DNA from 4 places in the Sporosarcina beigongshangi genome. Region 1 is predicted to be linked to each of the others. Evidence: riboswitches for the same ligand, from Rfam matches in the RefSeq annotation. Region 1 holds a riboswitch; each other region holds the start of a gene.
The links. A riboswitch is a leader RNA that binds a small molecule or an ion and turns the genes downstream of it on or off. The one in region 1 is predicted to bind thiamine pyrophosphate.
Positions count from the first base shown of each region.

Region 1 (4,216 bases):
ATTCACTTCCACTATCAAAAACGAGCTCCATTGTTTCAGCATTAAAGATCGAGAAACTGCGTCCGCCGTACGAATGAAGGGCCTCGTAAGAACCATCTGCAGTCATACCTTGCTCGAGTGTAATTTTTGTTTTCTTCATTTCATCAAATAATCCATCTGCCACTAACTGATCGAGTTCTTCTTGGGTGAACCCTTTATAATGATTGGCATTCAATTTAATCTTATCAGCGATATCACCGATTTCCGCCTCTTCAGAATACGGATCGTAATCTCGGGCGTCTCCTTCATTAGGTGTTAAAATATACGTTTTTCCACCGGAGGTAAACGTATCAATGGCATCTGGCATGTAAAAACCTAGAAGTGGAAGGCGTTCAATTGTTGTTTCATCATTGCGCTTCCCATCGAGCTCGTTCCCAGGAATGGAGTGGTCCTTCACCCCAAGCCCTTTCACATGAAGGATTTTTTCTGCTACAAGGTCAACTGTAGCGATGGCATTATTTTCTTGCATCGATACATACGCTAGTTTACTGTCTTCTGAAACCGCTACATATTCAGGCTCCAATTGTTGAAGAACTGTGCCTTTAGAATTCACTCGAACTTTTCCATCGATTTCTACATCTTTAAATGAAAGCGTATTTGCTGTGAAATCACTTGGTTCTTTCGTGACGTCAATGATCGAAATCGTACCTTCCGGATCAACCGCGTAATCATCACTCGGCTCTCCTTCATTTGCAACGATGGCCTTTGTTCCGTCCGGTGTAAATGTCACCATGTCAGGCAACGAACCGACTTGCACGTTCGATATGTATGCCCCGTCTTTCGATAGAAAAACAATATAACCAGGGTCTGTTTTCGGATTGCTCACAACAGAAACAGCAACTAAATCTTTTGTCGGGTGTGATGCCACGCTCGTAATATCTGTTACATTTTCAATTCCAAACTCCGCTAAAAATATGCGTTTTAATGCTCTTACTTTTGTAAATTCACCAGACGTTAATGATTCAAAAGAAAGAATATCAATTCCAGATACGACACCATTTGTTACAAAGGCACGTTTTAGTGTCTCATCATAAGCCATAATTTCAGTACCGCCAATGCCTACAGTGCTGTCATATTGACCAATTTGCGTCACCTTCAAATCATCCCCTTTATATTGAAATAAAGACGATTGTTCCGCAAATACATTATGTGGCTGACTTGCACCAAAAAGAATACTCGCTGCCGCAATGCCTGTAATTATTTTCTTTCTCATTGTCATCTGTTTGCCCTCCAAATATGTTATCTTCCTATCACCAATTCTAGCTGTCTATTATTAAGCTAGTATTAATTTATTGTGTTTTTTCATGCGTAGGTGCCAGAAGCGTTTAGTAACTTTTTATTCGGAGTGGCAAAACGACAAACAATCGTTTTATACCTTGCTAATTGTCCGAATTATGTTATAGTTGTGATGAAAATCGAATATTTATCGCCACTAGGGGAGTCTTGTAAAAGGCTGAGACGCATATAGATATGCGGACCCTTGGAACCTGATCTGGATCATACCAGCGTAGGGAAGTGGGACCGCGCTGTTTATTTATGAACCAAACCATCGTGGGCCGCTTCCTGAGCTAATTCAGGAGGCGGCTTTTTCATTTTCAATATAAGAAATATAGGGAGTGGACAGGATGACATTTTGTGAAGAAGTGCGGTCAGAATGTGATGCGTTATGGCAAGGGAGTTTTGACCATCCATTTGTCAAAGGAGTTGCGGACGGCACGTTGCCGTTAGATGTGTTCAAGTTTTATGTGCAACAGGATTCTTATTATTTATCACATTTTGCAAAAATCCAGGCGCTTGGTGCAGTAAAAGCACAGGATTTATTGACAACACAACGTTTTGCAGCTCATGCGGAGCAGACGTGTAGTGCAGAAATGTCCTTGCATGAGTCTTTTTTCGGCATGTTAGGAATAACCGAGGAAGAACGCTCGACGTTCCAACCTGCACCGACAGCTTATCAATACGTTTCGCATATGTACCGTGCAGCTCATGAAGGTGATTTGGCGGATACACTTGCTGCATTGTTACCGTGTTACTGGTTGTATTATGAAATTGGCGAAAGACTCAAAGACGCGAAACCAAATCACCCTGTTTACGATAAATGGATTCAAACATACGGTTCAGAATGGTTCGCGGAGCTTGTACAAGAACAAATTTCTCGGATGAATGAACTTGCGGAAGCCGTTTCACCTGAAAGACGTACTCAGCTTAAAGAACATTTCCGCAAGAGTAGCTATTATGAATGGCAGTTCTGGGAAATGGCCTGGACACAACAACAGTGGGCCATTCACTCATACGAAGTGGCGGCAAGCCAATGATACAAAAACTACGGGACAATCAACCACTCATACACTGCATCACAAATATTGTCGTTGCTAACTTCCAAGCGAACGGTCTTCTAGCACTCGGCGCTTCTCCTGTCATGGCGGACGCCGTAGAGGAAGCTGCCGAAATCGCTAGCATCTCGTCTTGTACCGTGCTGAATATCGGTACATTAAAACGAGAAACCGTAAAAGCGATGCTGCTTGCTGGAAAAAGTGCCAATCAGCATGGAAAACCTATCGTCCTCGATCCTGTCGGTGCGGGAGCGACCGCTTTTCGTAAAGAATCCGTTTTAGGGATTTTAGATGAAGTCGATGTCACGCTCATCCGCTGTAATGCGGGTGAGCTGGCGGCGATTGCGGGTGCAAACTGGGAGGCGAAAGGCGTCGATGCAGGTGAAGGTGAGGCAGATTTGACGGCACTTGCAGAAGAAGTTGCGCATAGGCATCATTGTATCGTTGCCGTTACTGGCGTGGTCGATATTGTCACCGACGGCAACAAAACGCTTCACATTACAGGCGGGCATCCATTGATGGCCAAAATTACAGGTAGCGGCTGCCTACTAAGTGCCGTTGCAGGGGCATTTTTGGCTGTCGCCAATGGAAATCAGTTAGGTGCAGTGGTAACTGCATGTACTTTTTATAAACAAGCTGGACAACAGGCGGCTGAAAAATCCGAGGGACCTGGCGATTTTCAAGTTCAGTTTTTGAATGCTCTTGGAGGTGAAGCCGGATGACAGCTATCGCTTTAACAGTTGCAGGCTCCGATAGTGGGGGCGGCGCAGGCATTCAAGCCGATTTGAAAACCTTTCAAGAGTTAGGCGTCTTTGGTACATCTGCCTTGACAGCTGTAACGGCACAAAACACACTCGGCGTACACAGTGTTTATCCGATTGATGCGGCTGGTGTGACCGCACAAATACGGGCAGTACTAGACGACTTCAATGTTGGAGCAGTGAAAACAGGCATGCTGTTTTCTGCAGACATCATCCGTGCTGTGGCAGAAACACTACAATCATACGACTCCCCCACGCTCATTATCGACCCTGTCATGATAGCGAAAGGTGGCGCTTCACTTTTATTAGAGGAGGCGGTCGATGCATTGAAAACATTTTTAATCCCAATGGCGTCTGTCATCACACCGAACATTCCAGAAGCGGAAGTGCTTGCCGGGATGACAATCGAATCGGATGAAGATATCGAGGAAGCCGCGAACCGCATTTTGCAGCTAGGAGCAGGAGCGGTTGTCATGAAAGGCGGACATCGACAAGGGGCTCACTATGCGGAGGATTTATTGTTATCTGCAGATGGTGAACGCCTTGCCCTTCGTTCCGAATGGATCTACACCCAAAATACACATGGCACTGGCTGTACCTTTTCTGCTGCGATTACCGCACGGGTTGCGCAAGGCATGCCCATTTCCAAGGCGGTTATCGATGCCAAACGGTTTATCCAAGCAGCCATTTCAGACGGGCTAACTCTTGGCTCGGCAGGACATGGACCCACCAATCACTGGGCATATCAACAACAGAATGCAGCGGCGAAAAAGGAGGCAGTGTTCATTGATTAAACAACAACTACAATTGTATTTCATCATGGGCAGTGTCAATACCGGGGTGTCTGACCCGCTGAAAGTATTGGAGGAAGCACTGCGGGGTGGCGTAACTTGTTTTCAATTACGGGAAAAAGGCAACAACGCTTTAGTTGGTAATGAAAAACGGGCATTTGCTGAAGCCTGTCAAACACTTTGTCAGCACTACAATGTGCCATTCATCGTCAATGATGATGTGGAGTTGGCAATTGCCATCAATGCAGATGGCGTGCACGTCGGACAGGATGACGAAACAGCCGCAATAGTA
Region 1 is NZ_JAWLIR010000031.1:96,167-100,382, forward strand. It holds gene R2B77_RS13885 (choice-of-anchor I family protein) at 1-1,258, opposite strand, end outside; TPP riboswitch at 1,464-1,570, shown strand; gene tenA (thiaminase II) at 1,665-2,354, shown strand; gene thiM (hydroxyethylthiazole kinase) at 2,351-3,094, shown strand; gene thiD (bifunctional hydroxymethylpyrimidine kinase/phosphomethylpyrimidine kinase) at 3,091-3,927, shown strand; gene thiE (thiamine phosphate synthase) at 3,890-4,216, shown strand, end outside.

Region 2 (4,216 bases), on a different contig from region 1:
GAAAAAGCACACGAGTACAATGATAATCACTTTTGGCAACATACCGAAACCAAACCAGATGACGAGTAAAGGTGCTAAAACAATGATTGGAATGTTTTGCGATAAAATCAGAAGCGGATAAAAGGCTTCCTGTAATACGGGTAGACGGAATAGCAATATAGCGACTGCTAGCCCTACGAGTATGCCAATTGTATAACCGGTAAGAGTGAGACGGATGGTCGATAAGATGTGTCCGGAATAATGCGTCCATCCGTGCATCGCCTCTTGCCATACTTGCGTAGGGACGGGGAGCAGCCATGCTGGAATATCAAATAGGCGACCTGCTATTTCCCATAAGGTAAGTAAAAGGATGATGACCAATAAAGGTCGCCATCCTTTTTTTAATAAGTGGTTCAACGGTATTTCTCCGTCAATTTGTCCATGGAAGCGCCGTCTGGCTTATAAAATATTTTTACTTGTGAAATGATGCTTAGTGAGCCTTTTTCAATCATGCGCTCATTCATTTTTTGGACAATAGCTAGCAACTCCGTCAAGTTACCTTCCATTGTCGTTTCCAGCGGTGATACTTGATAAGGGACACCTGCCTCTTCAATGACTGCAATAGCAGCATCGACGTAGGGAATCACATCTTCGCCATTTGGCGTTTTCGGTATGATTTGAATACTAACGAGTGCGTTTGTCATAATAATTCCTCCTCATTTAGGTAAAAATTCATTGGTAAATGCGTCGTCTGCGATAAATTCACCGTCGAGTAAATTGTTGTCAGTCATCCATTCTGCATAGCCTTGCCAAATTTCAAGTTTTTGTTCACCCCAGCGCGGTGCATCGTCTTGGTATTTTGATGAAATCCATTGTTGACTCGCTTTGACCAGTTCTTCATCGAGATCAGGAACCGCTTTCGATAACATCGATGCCGCTTCATCTGGATTGTCAATGGCAAATTCATAGCCTTGCTTAACTGCCTTGACAAAAGCTCGAACCGTATCTGGGTTGTCACTAATCATTTTTTCACTCGTTGTAATGACAGGCGTATAATAGTCCAGCTTGTCAGAGAAATCTTTTAAATACTGCATGTTCAAGTCAATGCCCCGTAGTTCGGCTTCAATGCCTGTCCATGCATAGTAAATCCATGCGAAGTCAATATCACGTTCGACGGCTGTGAAAAAGTCTGAATTCCCCATGTTGATAATTTCAACCTGATTGATATCAGCCTGTTCTTTGTCCATTAATGAAGAGATGACGGCTTGTTCAACTGGAGCACCCCAGCCACCATATGTTTTACCTTCGTAATCCTTCGGTGATTCAATGCCGGCTTTCTTCAAAGAGGCAAATCCCGACGTATTATGCTGGAGAATCGCCGCGATTGACACGACTGGGATCTCTTGTGCACGCGCTTCTGTAATCGTTTCTTGTGCGCTGATGCCAAATTGTGCTTTTCCTGCTGCGACAAGTTGGTCAGCACCCGCTTCACCTGGAAGCATAATTTCCACGTCAAGCCCTTGTTCTTCAAAAAAGCCTTTTTCCTGTGCAACGTACAAGCCCGTGTGGTTTGTATTGGGCGTCCAATCTAGGACAAATTGGATTTTCTCTAATTCGCCATCTTTCTTCGATTCATTACTCTTATCGGTACCACACGCCGCCAGCAACAAACAAAGCATGACGAACAACAAAACTTTTCTCAAACCTATTCCTCCTCTTGGATTCATAGCAATTACGAGTGAACGGTTGCCCAAGGAACACAAAATACATCTCTTTTGAACACAAAAATGCGTTCTCCGGGCAACCGAAGAACGCATAAACAATAGACATGGCTAATGAGTATGTTCCCTCCGCTGGTGTCAACCAGATCAGGTTCTAAGGGTCTATACTTCCAAAGTATATCTCAACCAGTTCGACTGGTCCCCCCACATAATTGTAACTGTATGAATTTTTTATGATTAGTACATCTACTACTCTGCCACATCCGTGTGAATGAAGCAAGTCCAAACTTATAGAGTAGGGGATAAGTCGTAGCATCTCTCTATGTAAGTCGCGGCACTGCCGGGAAAATCCCCAGTCGGATTATGCGTCGTATTGTTTTCCACCTTCCGTCGAAAGTGCCCCCTACGCGGGACAGAGAAGTGCCGCCCCTCTGTGATTAGTAGTATAGTCATTTATGCTAGACAATATACTTGGGAATAGAAAAAAGACCGAGCACGGAGCTCGGTCTTTTCATATACCTTATTTACGCATCTTTTTAATTTCATCAGCTACAAACTGTACGCTTGTGCCAACAATAACTTGAATACTTTGTGATCCGACAACGTTGATGCCAGGTACACCAGTAGTTTTAATTTTGCTTTGATCAACTTTATTCATATCTTTTACTTCGATACGTAAGCGTGTTGCACAATGATCGACAGAAGTAACGTTAGCGTCTCCGCCTAGACCATCATAAATTGTAGCAGCCATGCCTGAGAATTTATTGCCTCCTGCTGCAACAGCTGCGCCGTCTCCATCTTGAATATTCTCATCATCTTCACGACCAGGAGTTTTCAGGTTGAATTTGACGATTAAGAAACGGAAAATCACATAGTAGATAACTGCAAACACTAAACCTTGAACGATTAACATGAAAGGTTGGTTGGCAATAGGTATTTTTAAACTCAAGACAAAGTCGACCAAACCAGCGCTGAAACCGAATCCGGCTGTCCATTGGAACGAAGCAGCGATGAATAGAGATAGACCTGTTAAAGCAGCATGCACTACATAAAGTGCAGGTGCTAAGAACATAAATGCAAATTCGATTGGTTCAGTAACACCTGTGAAGAATGCAGCAAAACCTGCTGCTAGCATTAATGATGCAGTTTGTTTTTTACGTTTTGTTTTAGCGGTATGATACATGGCAAGAGCAGCGGCCGGTAGACCAAACATCATAATAGGGAAGTAACCTGCTTGGTACATACCAGTAATACCTTTTGTACCATTACTAGCCCAGAAGTTAGGGATATCATTAATACCTGCAACGTCAAACCAGAAAACAGAGTTCAAAGCATGGTGTAAACCAGTTGGGATCAATAGACGGTTGAAGAAACCATATAGACCCGCACCAACAGCGCCAAGTCCACTAATTGCTTCACCGAAGTTAACCAATCCAGTATAAACAACTGGCCAGATAAAGAATAGTGCTGCAGAAGCAACTAGCATAGAAGCAGCTGTCATAATCGGAACTAATCGTTTACCACTAAAGAACGCCAATGCGGTTGGCAATTGAACATGACTAAAGCGATTGTACATAGCAGCAGCGATAAGACCAGAAAGAATACCGATAAATTGGTTAGCAATTTTTCCGAAGGCAGCATTTACTTCGGTAGGATCAATACCAAGCAGCATAGCTACAGTGTCAGTTGCTAGCAGTGTTGTGACAACTAGGAAACCGACTAAACCACTTAATGCGGCAGAGCCATCCTTATCCTTGGACATCCCAAGCGCGACACCGACGGCAAATAGGATAGACATATTGTCAATAATCGAGCTACCAGCCTTAATTAAGAAAGCGGCTGCTACGTTGCCAGAACCCCAACCAGTAGGGTCAATCCAGTACCCAATACCCATCAAAATAGCAGCTGCAGGTAATACAGCCACCGGTAGCATTAAAGAGCTTCCCAGCCTTTGAAAATATTTCATCATGATAAATCCACCCCTGTTTCTTGTTTTTTAAAATCGGAAAATAAAATATGATGACAAATCATGTTGCTACGGTTTTCGCAACCGTTCAATATGCAGTGCGATATAGCCTAATTCTTGTTCAGGTAAATCAACTTCATGTTCAGCGACTAATTCCTTCGCGACTTCGACTGCACAATTATAGGAAAGGGGAAACTTCTTTTTAATCATCACAAGCATTTCCTCATCCATTGTGTGCACGCCATAATTATTCATTCTTGCTAAGGTAAAGCGGAGATGCGTGATAAGACGATGGTAGGAAATGTCATCCTCTTCAATCGTAATCGTTAAATGCTTCTTGATTGACTGAACCATGTCTCGGATAATCGTTGTCTGCCGGACGGTATCGTGTAAATCACCTCCTTGTGGCTTCATCGTATGGATGTGTAGCGCAATAAAAGCCGCTTCGTCTTCAGGCATTTCTACCTGGCATTTCTCTTTTATATGTTGGATTGCCCAAAGACCAATTTCAAATTCTCTTCTGTAAAGGATTTTGATTTCATGTAATAGC
Region 2 is NZ_JAWLIR010000011.1:28,376-32,591, reverse strand. It holds gene R2B77_RS08130 (ABC transporter permease) at 1-396, opposite strand, end outside; gene R2B77_RS08125 (thiamine-binding protein) at 393-683, opposite strand; gene R2B77_RS08120 (ABC transporter substrate-binding protein) at 696-1,706, opposite strand; TPP riboswitch at 1,808-1,916, opposite strand; gene nagE (N-acetylglucosamine-specific PTS transporter subunit IIBC) at 2,221-3,669, opposite strand; gene R2B77_RS08110 (PRD domain-containing protein) at 3,736-4,216, opposite strand, start outside.
Region 2: linked by a shared signal. The riboswitch ahead of R2B77_RS08120 (ABC transporter substrate-binding protein) and the one ahead of tenA (thiaminase II) in region 1 are both predicted to bind thiamine pyrophosphate.

Region 3 (4,216 bases), on a different contig from region 1:
CAGCTTCGGATGAAAGAAATGAAGCTCAAGTATAATGAGGCCCCGATTGCGGTACTGCATTCAGAAATGAAGAAATTTGAGCGACAGCAAACGTTGGAAAACTTCCGAAAAGGGGAGTTGCGTGTGCTAATCGCAACGGATCTTGCGGCACGCGGGTTGGATATCGAAGGTTTGACGCATGTTATCCATGTAGACGTGCCCCATACGATTGAACAATACTTACATCGGTCAGGGCGAACAGGACGTGCAGGAGAAGACGGAGAAGTGCTAACGCTGTTGTCCTATGCAGAGGAGCGCGATTACCGTAAGCTAACAAAAGGCATTAAAACGGTCCAAAAGGTTTGGTATAAAGGTCAACTGACAGAAGGTAACTCGAAAACAGTTGGAAATAATAAGAAGAAATAATAAAAAGGGCTACTTTTTGAATCGACACGGATTCAAAGGGTAGCCCTTTCTGCGGATTAAATTTTAGTCAAAATAATTGGTTCACCTTTAGTAACGATAATCGTATGCTCGATTTGTGCAACGAGTGAATGATCAGGTGTAACGAATGTCCAGCCATCTCCTGATTCAATAATATGCTCAGCTTTTTGTGAGATGAAGGGCTCAACTGCCAGTACCATTCCATCTTTCAAAAGCGTTTTGTCGGAAGGGTCATAGTAATTCAAAATATGCTGTGGTTCTTCATGTAATGATTTACCAATGCCGTGACCCGTTAAGTTTTTAATAACGGCTAGCCCGTGATTTTTTGCCTCACGTTCGACCGCTTTACCGATTCGGTTCAAACTGGAACCCGCCTTCACATACGTCATCGCAAGCTCAAAGGCACTTGCGGCAACATCACAAAGCTGTTGTTTTTTATCATCAGGTGTTCCAACAACAAAAGAAATACCTGTATCAGCGAAAAAGCCGCCATAAGAGCCCGAAACGTCGATATTGACAAGATCTCCGTCCTGAATAATGCGTGCACCTGGAATGCCATGCGCCACTTCATTGTTGACACTGATGCATGTATAGCCAGGAAAATCATATTGGTCAATGGGTGCGGAAATTGCTCCTTTTTCTTCGAAGAGACGTCCAGCGAGCTCGTCAATTTCTTTTGTTGTTTTACCCGGGACAGTTGCCTCTTTTAACGCTTCGCGAATTTCAGCAACAATCTTGCCGATTTTTTTTAGTGCTTCAATATCTTGTTCAGTTTTTGCAATCATTTTGCACAAATCCTTTCTGCCGTTCGGTTTTCTATAACATACTATATCATATTATAACGCAGAAAAAAGCCTGCAAACTTGAAAGAGATTGCAGGCATGTGAATTATTTTTTTGAAGTGGTTGGATTAGAAGTTTTCTTGTTTGCCATTATTTTTCGTACAATTGGATAGGCAATGGGTGCTATTTTAATGGCTGTCTTAATTAATTTTCCGATATTCAAATGTATTCTCTCCTAAGAAAAGTATTTTGTATCCCATTCCCGCGTTTCAAGTACGATAAACCTTATTTTAACACCTTAATGCCTTGGATAATATTCCATATGACGATGATGACAAATAGAAGTCCATAAATCAGCATGAAAATAAACGGGGTTAATTGCCAAAAACTGAAGTTGAAGTTGTTGCCAGAAATCCCGCTTATTTGACTTGTTAAAGAAAACATAGAGAAAGAAAAAATAACAAATCCTGCAATGAGTAATATGGTCGGGACGAGATGGGAGACAAGTGAACGTTTTGCATGAAACTTAATTTCTCGGTTATCTGACATGAAATAAATGATGACGGGCAACAGTAAAGGAGCAAAAAAAACGCTGAAATAGCATAAGGAAGCTAATAGTTTATTGTTTTGCAAGAGTATCCCTCCGTTATATGTTAACTATATATGTTATTTGTGATACTTGTTAATTATCTTGCTTAAAGAACCTCCATCTTATACAATGAATGATGTAATTGAATAACTTGAACCACAAGGGGTGCCTTTCTGGGCTGAGATTGGACAATTTGTCCTGACCCTTCGAACCTGTAAGATTATTCTTGCGTAGGGATGTGGATGGCAACCATCATTTTGTGATGTCCCATTCTATCCGGGATGTCTTTTTTTATGCCCGGAATCCTACACAAACTAGTAGGAGGAGGAAGTCATTTGGATCGTAAGCGTCTGCAATTTTTACTCGAAGTAGCTATTTTGGGGGCTATATCATTTGTACTGGATCAGATTGGTTTTAAAATAATGCCGCAAGGTGGATCGGTTACACTGTCGATGTTACCGATTATCGTCATGGCATTTCGTTGGGGGATTCTTGGTGGTGTATTGACAGGATTTGTTACTGGTGTTTTGCAAATTGCAACGGGTGCCTATGTTCTTAACCCGATTCAGGCAGCACTCGATTATTTTGTAGCCTATGCACTCGTTGGTGTAGCGGCAGTTACCCTCGGTTGGCTGTTAAGTGGCAAAGCGAAAGGTAATAATGGAACGATGATCAAGGCAATCGTTGTAGGTACGGTGATTGGCGGACTTCTTCGATACCTTGCTCATTTCATCGGAGGAATCGTGTTCTTTGCGTCATTCGCACCTGAAGGACAGCCAGTTTGGCTTTATTCGCTCATATATAATGCAAGTTATATGATTCCTTCCATCATTTTATCAGCATTTGTAGCCTCATTATTATTTATGAAAGCACCGCGTTTGCTAAAGCGTACATGAAAAAACGCCGTTCTTCCCAAAGGAGGAGCGGCGTTTTTTCTATTTAACGGAAGTAAGTTGTTTTCTTTTGAAAAAAATCACGACAGCAATTGCCGCAGTTAAAAAAAGTGCTGCTGCCGAGACGAATAATTCATCTACACCGTTTTTCACTGCAATACCTATAAATGCCCATATAAATACACTACTTAGGGCTATATCCGCATGGTGGTATAGAAAATGGAGAGCAATGGCCGTAGCGAAGGTCAAATAAATGACTGTCCATAACGGATCACTGAGTCCCCACCCTGACCATTCATGTAGCGTTAGGACATAACTGATATTAGCAATGGTCGCAATGAAAATCCAACCAAGGTTAATGGCAATCGGAATTCTACCAAACAATTGGTTGTTTTTTTTAGGGTAAGTGAAATATAGGGCTAGCAATGTAACGAGTAACAAAGTCATGAAAACAATGGTCCAATTAAAGAAACCATAATGCCAAAGCAGAAGCCAGACAATATTAAGCAGACAGCTAATTGTAAATAGGATAGCTCGCCCGCTCTGTAGTGATTGGCTGGAAGTAGCATTATTGCGTTTAAAGCCGTAGAGCCAAAATGCTAGTAGCGTATAAATAATAGCCGACAATGCGAAGACATATCCGGCAGGCATGAAAAGCACTGGTAATCTGCTTGCGATGACCACTGTTGTACTGCCGTTAAAAGGTATACTATTTGCTGCTACATTGACAAGGATGATGGCAATGAGCGAAAGGGTCATAATCATAATTCTATACATATTCAAATCCTCCTATTGAATAGTATACATAGGAAAGGTAGAACCTGCGAAGGAAAGTGTGAAGTTTCCGTCACAAATTAACTTCAATCAGTGGGAGCTCTCCGAATTCCCAGTAGTGTAATTGAATAATTTCGCCTTCCTTCGTTTCATGTTATACTATAAGAAGCTTTTTTACGAAAATTTAGAACAGCAGAAGGGTGAATGGGTAGTGATTTTGCTTGAAGGTAAAACGTGCTATTTACGAATATTAACAGAGGATGACGCAAAGCTCTTCACTGAATTACTAAGTGCAAATAAAGACTATTGGTCTGTTTTTGAACCTCGTCATGAAGCGAGTTATTTTACGGTCGCTACTCAAAAAGAGAAAATCAGAGAGTCGATTTATCAAATGCGAGATAGAAGAGAATATAACTTCGGTATATTTGATTCGGATACGAGTAGACTTGTTGGACATATCTCCCTTTATAGTATTAAAAGACTGCCTTTTTCAAGTGGCTTCGTAGGCTATTCGATGGATGAGAGAGAGACAGGACGAGGGCTTGGTACAGAAGCGGTTAGTCTCGTTACTAATTTTGCATTTGAGAAGCTGGCCTTGCATCGAGTGGAGGCATTTGTTTCACCGCGTAATATCGGATCTATGAAGGTATTGGAAAAAGCGGGCTATTTGCAAGAGGGTCTCATGCAGAAATTGCTATACATAAATGGTGTTTGGGAAGATCATTATATGTATGCAATAATTGAAGATGATTTTT
Region 3 is NZ_JAWLIR010000028.1:95,467-99,682, forward strand. It holds gene R2B77_RS13065 (DEAD/DEAH box helicase) at 1-405, shown strand, start outside; gene map (type I methionyl aminopeptidase) at 462-1,208, opposite strand; gene R2B77_RS13080 (DUF4870 domain-containing protein) at 1,491-1,838, opposite strand; TPP riboswitch at 1,946-2,048, shown strand; gene thiT (energy-coupled thiamine transporter ThiT) at 2,130-2,690, shown strand; gene R2B77_RS13090 (hypothetical protein) at 2,730-3,464, opposite strand; gene R2B77_RS13095 (GNAT family N-acetyltransferase) at 3,673-4,216, shown strand, end outside.
Region 3: linked by a shared signal. The riboswitch ahead of thiT (energy-coupled thiamine transporter ThiT) and the one ahead of tenA (thiaminase II) in region 1 are both predicted to bind thiamine pyrophosphate.

Region 4 (4,216 bases), on a different contig from region 1:
GCAGTATGCGATACGTTCGGTTCTGAATATCAAACAACAACTCAACTGTTGTCGGTACAGCATCGTCCGCAAAGTCACTACGCATCGCTCCACTATCCGTCCTGTCTTCACCACTCGCTTGTCCATATAAAGCAAAGCAAATCCCATCAAAAATCGTCGTTTTCCCAGCACCCGTTGCACCTGAAATTACGAACAATCGATTATCTTCTAACTCCCTAAAATCGACGATTTCCGTCCCTTTATACGGTCCAAATGCCGTCATCGTTAATTGGATAGGTCTCATTTCTCAAGCCCCTCCTTATGCATAACTTCGTGAAGCACTTGCGCAAACAAGGTCTCCGTCTCTGTATCTGCGGCTTCGCCCTTCATTTCCTCGTAAAATGCTTTAAATAGAGCAACGTCATCCTGTTTCTCATGTTCAATTCGGGATTCATCCTCTGTCTTTCTTCTTGGGATATGAATTTTTCTTTCTATATGCATAGCATTTGGATAAACCGACCGTATTTTTTCCATTGGGAATAAAACCGGCGTGTCATCTAACAATTTAACAAAGACAAAATCATCACTGATTGGATGCAATAAAATATCCCCCATCGTGCCTTCGACTGTCCTCATATCATGCTGAGGTATTAGCTCCCGTTTTTCAACCGTCACTTGACCTTGTGCATCAAGTTCAACAATGAAAAAACCTTTGTTGTGATGTTCCTCAGAAATTGAATATTTCATAGGTGAGCCCGCATAACGAATCGTTTCATTCAGCACAAAATGCGCCTGATGCAAGTGACCTAGTGCTGTATAATGAAACAGCTCGAATAACTGCGCTGAAACATATTCTGCACCACCAATGGCTAATGGCCGTTCCGAATCGCTCGTATTCGCTTCACTTTCTCCGTGTGAAGTGACAAATGCATGTCCTACAAAAACATGACGTGTATCTTTTTGCAAGTTTTCTTGAATTCCTTCTATTACTTTTTTCATCGCATCGTTATGATTCGAAATCTCTTCATCACCGTGAAGATGCTTCACAACAGACGGGTCTGCAAACGGCACTAGATGGAAATGAACTTCGCCGTGTTCATCTGATAAAATGACTGGCTCAATGTGCTTCGTCATTTGACCAGCAATATGATATCCGTTGGCCCGCATCAATCCACTTCCAAAATTGAGGCGGCCTGGACTATCATGGTTTCCACCAATGGCCAAAACAGGTATCTTCAGTTCCATAATAATTTTTTCCAGTACTTCATCCAATAGTGCAACCGCTTCTGTTGGGGGTACCGCGCGATCATACAAATCACCCGCAATCACGATAGCGTCCGGTTGCTCTTCCTTTATTGCCTCAATAAATTGATCAAGCACATAGCGCTGACCGCCCGTCATATAGACTCCTTGAACAAGCTTGCCCAAATGCCAGTCTGCTGTATGAAAAAATTTCAATTTCATGTCCCCTTTCAATGCTCTTTTCTACTACTTTACAGGACTGAGACGTAAAAATGAATTCCTTCCCCCTTTCCTCCTATTTCCAAACTAGTAGTTGACCTTATAGTCTAGGTATGCTTATAATAGGGCAAATCCAATTGCATAAGATTCACCGCTAGGGGTGCTCGAACAGAGCTGAGAGAGGCATGTGCCTTAACCCTTATAACTTGAACTGGTTAATACCAGCGTAAGGAAGAGGTGCTGACATAATTCTGCCGGTCTGTTTTCCGGATAGCTTTGACTGTCTACAACCCACTTCTTCAAGGAGTGGGTTTTTCACTTTATTCTTCCGAATAAAGTGAAAGCCTCCGGCGGATGCCACAGATTTTCAGAGGAATTTATCGAGAAAGCTCGATAAAAATTTGGGCTCAAATACGCCAAGGCGAATTTGAGTGTTTAGATTAAAATTTTAGGGAGTGTTTTAGTTATGAAATTCACTGACCGCTTGCTTGAAAAGACATTACCAATTTGGAGACAGAATCATAGTCACCCATTTGTCCAAGGAATAGGCGATGGGACACTCGATCCGGATAAATTCAGATTTTACATGGTGCAAGATTACTTGTATTTAATTGATTATGCAAAAGTATTTGCTATTGGGGCTGTGAAAGCGGATGACTTGGAAACGATGGGTAAGTTTGCAGCACTCCTCGATGGTACACTCAACACCGAAATGGCATTACATCGGGGCTATGCAGAACGCTTTGGGATCTCTGAACAAGAACTTGAAACAGCTAAGCCCTCGCCAATTGTTCTTGCTTATACGCACTACATGCTGCATGTTTGTCAAAATGGGACAACTGCTGAAGTGATTGCGGCATTGTTGCCTTGTGCATGGAGTTACTGGGAAATTGGTAAGGAACTAAACGCCATTCCAGGCGCTGCTGATCATCCTTTATACGGGGATTGGGTGCGTATGTATGCATCAGAGGAATTCGGAGAATTGGCTAGTTGGTGTATCGATTTGATGGATAAAGCGGTGGCTGGAAAACCAGAACATGAATTACTGAAGCTGGAAGAAATCTTCCTTAATACGACGCGCTTTGAATACATGTTTTGGGATATGGCCAATGACAAACAGATGTGGCCAGGGTCGGAAACCTTACATGCTGGCGTTTAACAAGGTTTCATTCGGCTATCCATCCGGTAGCATGATTCTCGATGGGCTGAGCCTTACGATTCATCCTGGGGAATTTATTTCGATTGTTGGAGTTAGTGGTTCCGGAAAAAGCACAATTTTCCGCCTCGTTACCGGATTAGAAGAACCGTCCACTGGCTCCATTTCACTTGCTGGAGAGACAAACGGAAATCGACTCGGCAAGGTAGGCTATATGCCACAGCAAGATTTGCTTCTACCATGGCGGACGATTGCAGATAACGCCTGTCTGCCTCTTGAAATAACAGGGATGACTAAGCACACGGCACGTGAACAAGTACTGCCTTTATTAGAAGAATTCGGTCTTGCTGGAACAGAGAACAGCTTTCCTGCTGAACTTTCAGGTGGCATGAAACAGCGCGTTGCTTTTCTACGTGCCGTCCTTTCCGGTAGCCCCCTTCTATTGTTGGATGAGCCGTTTTCAGCACTCGATGCGATTACACGGCTATCCATGCAGGAATGGTTAATTGGCCAATGGAAAAAAAGACAAGCTACCGTGTTATTCATTACCCATGATGTCGAAGAAGCCTTATTTCTATCTGATCGTATTTTTTTATTAAAAAATAAACCGGTCACTTCAATCGAAGAAATCGACATCCCGCTTGTAAGACGGCGAATGAGAAGTGATAGTCATCACCCGGAAATGATTGCGTTGAAAGAGCAGTTGCTTTGTCAGCTACGAAGCGAGGTCCGCGCATGAGAAACACCTCTTCCCTTCTCATTATTGTCTTGTTCGCCGGTGTTTGGGAGCTTGGTGCACGGCTATTCAATAAACCGTTCATCCTACCTTCACCTAGTCAAATTGCTGTTCGATTTTGGGAGCTGAAGGACGTTCTTTTACTGAAACATTTGCCTATCACCTTGCTAACGATTGTCATTGGACTCATTATGTCGATTAGTTTAGGCGTTGCTATTGCTGTCTGGATGTCTGCCAATTCGAATGTTCGTAAGGCACTCTATCCAATTTTGATAGCATCCCAAATGATTCCCATTATTGCGTTGGCACCTATTTTTGTCTTATGGTTCGGTTATACCATTTGGAGTAAAGTTGCCGTCACCGTGCTAATCACTTTTTTCCCGATTACCGTCAATACATTTGACGGACTATCTTCCGGAACAAAAGACATGCACGAACTTTTTTTAACGATGGGTGCTACGAAAAAAGATATTTTCTTGAAATATTCCGTACCAACCGCACTGCCGCACTTCTTTTCAGGCTTGAAAGTCGCTGTAACACTCAGCGTAATTGGTGCAGCTATCGGAGAATGGCTTGGTGCACAAGCGGGGCTCGGATACTTTAGCCGTCGAATGATGACGCAATTTGATGGTGCCGCCGTGTTTGCACCCATTGTAGTACTAACTGTCGTCGGAATTGTTTTATTTAGTAGCGTGACATATATGGAAAATCGTCTGTTAAAATGGAGGTCAAAAAGTTGAAGAAGATTACATTATCATTAACGAGCATCGCATTAATTCTACTACTTTGCGCATGCAATCAAAATGAAACGAAAAAAGTGAGCATTATGCTCGATTGGTACCCAAATGCTGTGCATAGTTTCCTCTATGTTGCTGAGGAAAAAG
Region 4 is NZ_JAWLIR010000008.1:10,321-14,536, forward strand. It holds gene R2B77_RS05830 (AAA family ATPase) at 1-283, opposite strand, end outside; gene R2B77_RS05835 (exonuclease SbcCD subunit D) at 280-1,437, opposite strand; TPP riboswitch at 1,587-1,690, shown strand; gene tenA (thiaminase II) at 1,907-2,599, shown strand; gene R2B77_RS05845 (ABC transporter ATP-binding protein) at 2,586-3,335, shown strand; gene R2B77_RS05850 (ABC transporter permease) at 3,332-4,072, shown strand; gene R2B77_RS05855 (ABC transporter substrate-binding protein) at 4,069-4,216, shown strand, end outside.
Region 4: linked by a shared signal. The riboswitch ahead of tenA (thiaminase II) and the one ahead of tenA (thiaminase II) in region 1 are both predicted to bind thiamine pyrophosphate.